Linked DNA regions of Accumulibacter sp.. The main gene of each other region encodes a partner of the protein of the gene in region 2 in a complex. Links are inferred from orthologs where the notes say so. Each region holds a gene or a part of one and is shown on either strand. Other genes may lie near its edges.

Evidence for each region.
Region 1: the proteins of xseB (region 2) and xseA are in contact, whole or in part, in a cryo-EM structure (PDB 8TXR), measured with the Escherichia coli proteins. The link is inferred for Accumulibacter sp. from one-to-one orthologs.

Annotation. Positions count from the first base shown.
Region 1 is NZ_JAZKUG010000001.1:2,539,418-2,542,574, reverse strand. What follows is about bases 193-3,033. They hold xseA (exodeoxyribonuclease VII large subunit), read left to right. Parts: upstream 193-848; coding sequence 849-2,219; downstream 2,220-3,033. Other genes in these bases: V5B60_RS11255 (Fe-Mn family superoxide dismutase), read left to right, coding at 2,453-3,033; V5B60_RS11265 (MotA/TolQ/ExbB proton channel family protein), read right to left, coding at 193-554. In the rest of the region: more of V5B60_RS11265, read right to left, coding at 1-192; more of V5B60_RS11255, read left to right, coding at 3,034-3,040. UniProt on the Escherichia coli protein: Bidirectionally degrades single-stranded DNA into large acid-insoluble oligonucleotides, which are then degraded further into small acid-soluble oligonucleotides.
Region 2 is NZ_JAZKUG010000001.1:680,919-683,980, forward strand. What follows is about bases 250-2,995. They hold xseB (exodeoxyribonuclease VII small subunit), read right to left. Parts: upstream 1,894-2,995; coding sequence 1,606-1,893; downstream 250-1,605. Other genes in these bases: dxs (1-deoxy-D-xylulose-5-phosphate synthase), read right to left, coding at 250-640; V5B60_RS03110 (polyprenyl synthetase family protein), read right to left, coding at 686-1,609; V5B60_RS03120 (STAS/SEC14 domain-containing protein), read left to right, coding at 2,038-2,409; V5B60_RS03125 (sulfurtransferase), read left to right, coding at 2,406-2,995. Outside these bases: more of dxs, read right to left, coding at 1-249; more of V5B60_RS03125, read left to right, coding at 2,996-3,062. UniProt on the Escherichia coli protein: Bidirectionally degrades single-stranded DNA into large acid-insoluble oligonucleotides, which are then degraded further into small acid-soluble oligonucleotides.

The DNA.
Region 1 (3,157 bases), 1.9 Mb from region 2 along the record:
ATCTCGACGACATAGCCGTCCACCAGCGCCCTGAAATGGCGCCAGAAGATCATCCCGGGAATGGCGATCAGCAGCCCGAAACCCGTGTTGTAGAGCGCGATCGAGATCCCGTGCGCCAACTGGATCGGGTTGCTGCCGCCGGGCGCCTGCGAACCGAAGATCTCGATCATACCGACGACGGTCCCGAAGAGACCCATCAACGGGCTGATCGAGGCAATCGTGCCGAGCGTCGTCAGGTAGCGCTCCAGGTCGTGCAGGACGACCGCACCGGTTTCCTCGATCGTTTCCCGCATCACCTCGCGCGAACTGCCGACGTTGCGCAGGCCGGCGGCGAGGATGCGACCGAGCGGGGAATGCGTCTCCAGGTTGCCAACCAGTGCCGCGCTCGCGCCGTTCTGCCGGTACTCGGCGACGACCCGTTGCAACAGCCCGGCGGGGACGACCTTGCTGCGCCGCAAAGCCGCCAGGCGCTCGATGATCAACGCCACGGCAATGATTGACGCCAACAGCAAGGGCCAGATCGGCCAGCCAGCAGCCTGAATGATGGAAAACACCCGTTCGCTCCGCAAGATGGGGACAGGCGGTCACTTTAGCCTGCGACGAAGCCTGCGGCAAGCCCCGTCCGCGGCAGCAGGCGACGACGGCACTTGCCGGCAGCGCAGACTCGTCCCCATCATCGGTGCTCAGATCATCCGAGAACCTGTTGGTGAGGAAGACCAGTGCCGATCGAGGAAGATCGCTGCCGTCTGCCGGAGAAGCGGGCAAGCGCAGCGCTGCAGCCGCTGCCGGAACCTCTGCGCGGCGGCGCTGGCGAGCGCGAGCCGGATGCGGCGATGTAGAATCCGGCCATGGAAGATTTTCCGTCAGGCCGAGCCACCTGCGAGCCGCCCGCAGCGGTGATCCCCGTGTCCGTACTCAACCGCTTGGCGCGCGAGCGCCTCGAAGCCGCCTTCCCGCTGTGTTGGGTCGCCGGTGAAGTGTCGAACCTGAGTTATGCCGCTTCCGGACACGTCTATTTCTCGCTCAAGGACAGCGCGGCGCAGGTCCGCTGCGTGATGTTCCGCAACCGGGCGCAACTGCTCGGCTGGCGTCTCGAGAACGGCCAGCACGTCGAGGCACGGGTGCTGGTCACCCTCTACGAGGCGCGTGGAGATTTCCAGCTCAACATCGAGGCGGCGCGCCGTGCGGGCCAGGGGAACCTCTACGAGAGCTTTCTTCGCCTGAAGGAAAGACTCGCCCGCGAGGGACTTTTCGACAGCGCACTCAAGCGCTCCCTGCCGGCCTTTCCCCGGCGCATCGGCATCGTCACCTCGCCGCAGGCAGCAGCCCTGCGCGACGTCCTCAGCACGCTCGGCCGGCGGGCCGGCCAAGTGGGGATCGTCGTCTATCCGACACCCGTCCAGGGTGACGGCGCTGCGGCGCTGATCGCCGATGCCATTCGCCGTGCCGGCGAGCGCGACGAATGCGACCTGCTGATCCTCTGCCGCGGTGGCGGCAGCCTGGAAGACCTCCAGGCGTTCAACGACGAGACTGTCGCCCGCGCCATCCGCGCCTGTCCGCTGCCCGTCGTCAGCGGCATCGGTCACGAGACCGACTTCACGATTGCCGACTTTGCCGCCGATCGGCGCGCGGCAACGCCGACCGCGGCAGCCGAAATGGCCGCCCCGGAACGCAGTGCCTTACTGGCGCGGTTGTTCGCAGACCACCTCGCGCTGCGTCGCCAAGCGACACAGGCGTTCAACCAGCGCGCCCAGCAGCTCGACTGGCTGGCCCGCCGCCTGCAGCACCCGGGGCAATCCCTCGCGCGCCAGCGGGAAGCGCTGCACAACCAGCGGCGCCGCCTCGCCGCCGGCCTCCTGTTGGGCAGCACGCGGGCACGCGGAACGCTGGCCAAGCTCGAGCATCGCCTGCACCAGAACCGCCCCGACCTGGCGCAACAGAGGCTGCGACTGCAGTCGCTGGCGTCGCATCTCGAACGGGCGGGGCGGCAGACCCTCGACGGCAGAATGGCCGAACTGGGCCGCCTGCAGGCCGGCCTGTCGCAGCTCGACCCGCGGGCGGTTCTGGCTCGCGGCTACAGCATCGTCACCAACGGCCAGCAGCAGATCGTCCATGCCAGCTCGATGCTGGAACCTGGCGAGGAGATCGCTGTCTTCCTGCACGATGGACGAGCGGACGCGATGGTGCTGGCCGTCTCTGGCAACGATGGCCGACTGTAGGCGGCCGGCATCCGTCCGGACCGACAACGTCCGTCAACAACGACCGCTCGCCAGCGATCTTCCCCGGATCAGGGGGGAGATGCCGCGCTTCCCCGTGCGCTGCGTCGTGCGACCATGCGCCGGCAGCTTCATTTGCCAGCAAGGCAGGGCCGGCATAGAATCCCGGCCGAGCACGGAACAGGGGTCCTGCCCGCCACACCTTTTGCTACAGACAATACTTACGGAGAACACGGATGGAACACAAGCTGCCGCCACTGCCTTTCGCCATGGACGCACTGGCACCACACATGTCGCAGGAAACCCTGGAGTATCACTACGGCAAGCACCACCAGGCCTATGTCACCAACCTCAACAACCTGATCAAGGGAACCGAGTACGAGGAACTGGACCTTGAAGCGATCGTCCGCAAGGCCCCGGCAGGCGGCATCTACAACAACTCGGCCCAAGTCTGGAACCACAGCTTCTTCTGGAACTGCCTGCGGGCCAACGGCGGTGGCGCTCCGGGCGGCGCGCTGGCAGCAGCGATCGACGCCCGCTGGGGCTCCTTTGCGGAGTTTGCGAAGGCGTTCCAGGCATCGGCGGTGGGCAACTTCGGGTCGGCATGGACCTGGCTGGTGCGCAAGCCGGACGGCACGGTCGATATCGTCAATACGGGTGCCGCCGGTACGCCGCTGACGACCGCCGACAAGGCACTGCTGTGCATCGACGTCTGGGAGCATGCCTACTACATCGATTACCGCAACCTGCGACCGAAGTTCGTCGAGACTTTCCTCGGCAACCTCGTCAACTGGCACTTCGCCGAGCAGAACTACGCCGCCTGAGCGACAGAGCGAGTCATTCGGCGTCACCCGCAGGTGAAAGCAAACGGGGTCCGCAGCGCGGACCCCGTTTCTCTTGCAGCAACCGCCCGCGAACGGTGACGGCGCTGCGCGGCCGTT
Region 2 (3,062 bases):
AATCGAGGATTTTTTCCCCTGCCTTGCGCGCGGCGTTGAAGCTGCTGCCGGAAAAAAGGCGTGCCAGGTAGCGGTTGAGGGCTCCCACAGCCGGCGAGATCGACATGTCATTGTCGTTGAGGATGACGAGCATGTCGGCGTCGGCAACGCCGGCATTGTTCAGCGCCTCGAAAGCCTGGCCGGCCGACATCGCCCCGTCGCCGATGATCGCCACCACTTTGCGCGCCTCACCCTTGGTCTTGGCGGCGAGCGCCATGCCGAGCGCGGCCGAGATCGAAGTCGACGAATGACCGACACCAAAGGTGTCGTAAGGACTCTCGCTGCGCTTCGGGAAGCCCGAGACGCCGCCCTGCATGCGCAGCCTCGCCATGCCCGCACGTCGCCCGGTGAGCACCTTGTGGGCGTAGGTCTGGTGGCCGACATCCCACACGAGGCGATCATGCGGCGTATCGAAGACGTGGTGCAGCGCGATCGTCAGTTCGACCGTGCCCAGATTCGACGACAGGTGACCGCCAGTCCTGGCCACCGACTCGACGAGGAAGGTGCGCAACTCGTCGGCCAGTTGCGGCAGGTGCCGGCGATCGAGCTTGCGCAGTTGCGTCGGATCGCTGATCGTGTCGAGAAGGGGATAACGCATCATTGGCTTGTCTTGTCCTGCTGCAGCGACTGACCGCACACGACGGGGTCAGAATTTCCGCTGGGTGATGAAATCGGTCAACTCGACCAGGCGCCGGCTGCGCTCACCGAATGAACTCAGTGCCGCAAGGGCCTGTCCCCCGAGATCGGCAGCGAACTCGCGTGCGCGCTCGAGCCCCATCAGGCTGACGTAGGTGGGCTTCGCCGCAGCGGCATCCTTGCCGGCCGTCTTGCCCAGCGTCACCGTGCTGGCCGTGCAGTCGAGAATGTCGTCGACGACCTGGAAGAGCAGGCCGGCGCGCTTGGCAAAGCGGTCGAGGGAATCCCTTTCGTCGGCACCGAGCGCCGTCCCGCAAAGACCGCCAAGCAGGACCGCGGCACGGATCAGCGCCCCCGTCTTGAGCGCGTGCATCAATTCGAGTTCCGGCTGATCGAGTGTCCTGCCGACGGCCGCGAGGTCGATCGCCTGTCCGCCCGCCATGCCGCATGAGCCACTGGCTCGGGCGAGCAGGGCCAGCATCTCGAGCTGCCGCGGACCATCAGCGAAATCGGCGCGTGCCAGGATCTCGAACGCCAGGGACTGCAGGCTGTCGCCGACGAGCAGCGCGGTCGCTTCGTCGTATTCGACATGGCAGGTCGGACGACCGCGGCGCAGCACGTCGTCGTCCATGCACGGCATGTCGTCATGCACCAGCGAATAGCTGTGGATCAGCTCGACGGCGCAGGCGGCGACCTCCAGTCGGGGCAGAGGTGCCTCGCTCAGTTCACCCGCAGCGAACACCAGCAGGGGCCGCACCCGCTTGCCACCGTTCAGAGTGGCATAGCGCATCGCCTGGTGCAGACGGGCGGGGATCGCTTCGGCAGCTGGCAGTTGGCGGGCGAGCGCCGTTTCCACGCGGCCCTGCACGCCGCGCATCCAGTCCGGAAAGAGAAGCCGCGTCGCCGCGCCCGACACCGTGTCCATTGGACTCATCCGGATCGCCCGTTGCCGGCGGCGAAATCGCGCAGGCTTCCGTTCTCGAGAATCAGGATCTCGCGCTCCGCATCGGCAAGCTGCTGCTGGCAGTGCCGCAGCAGTTCGCTGCCGCGCCGGTAGGCGGCCAGCGATTCGGCAAGCGGCAGCCGGCCGCCCTCCATGCTGGTGATGATGCCTTCCAGTTCGGCCAGAGCCATCTCGAACTTCATCTCGCCGACGACGGTCGGCGGCACGATGGTGCTGTCAGTGCCGGCAGCAGGCTCGGGTTTCGGTCGGGACATGGACAAGGCTCGAATCAAACGGGCGAAAATAGCCTATTACTGGGCTTGCGGTCAAATCAAAAACGGGTCGCTCGGCAGGCATGGCCGCGAACTCGCCGCCCGACAGAGGTGCTAAACTTGCCTTGCACATGAAGGGAGCCGAACATGATCGTCATCGAGCATCAACCCAAGCGCGTCGAAGTGACCGTGTACGCCGAGTTCACTCTGGCCGACTACAAGGAATTCGAGAGTGTCGTGAACGACGCGATCCGCTTCGAAGGGCCGGTCGACCTGCTCTTCGACCTGCGCGAGATGGCCGACTTCACCCTCGACGTCGCCTGGGAAGACATCGTCTTCGCCCGCGCCCATGCCAACGACTTCAGCCGCATTGCCGTGCTGACCGACAGCCAGTGGGTCGCCTGGAGCGCCTGGTTGTCGCAGATCTTCGTCCGCGCCGAGATGCGAATCTTCGCCGAGGAAACCGAGGCGCGCGCCTGGCTGGCCGAGGATGCCGGGGCCGGAGGGGAAGCGGTATGAGCCACCGCACGCTGGTCGATTGCGCGGCTCTCGCCGCGCACCTGGGGGATCCCGACTGGCGCATTTTCGACTGCCGTCACCTGCTCAGCGATCCGGCTGCCGGACAACAGGCTTACCGCGCCGGGCATCTGCCGGGCGCGTTCTTCTGCCATCTCGACGACGACCTGTCGGGCCCGAAGAACGGCCGCAACGGGCGCCATCCGCTGCCCGACCCACAAGAGCTTGCCGACAGGCTCGGTGCTGCCGGCGTCTCGTGCGGGACGCAGGTGGTCGCCTACGACGATGCCGGTGGCGCCTTCGCCGCTCGCCTGTGGTGGTTGTTGCGCTGGCTGGGCCACGATCGCGTCGCCGTGCTCGATGGTGGCATCGCCGCCTGGCTGGCCGAGGGTCGACCGCTGTCTGCGGCAGTGCCAAAGGGACAACCGGCGACCTTCGTGATCCAGCGGCAAGACCGGGTCGTCAGCACCGACGACGTGCTGGCCAATCTCGCAAGCCAGAGATTCCGGCTGATCGATGCCCGCAGCCCCGACCGCTTCCGTGGCGAGAACGAAACCCTCGATACGCTCGGCGGACACATACCCGGCGCTGACAACCGCTTCTTTCGCGACAACCTTGATGCCGACGGCCGTTTTCGGCCAGCCGCCGAGCTGCGG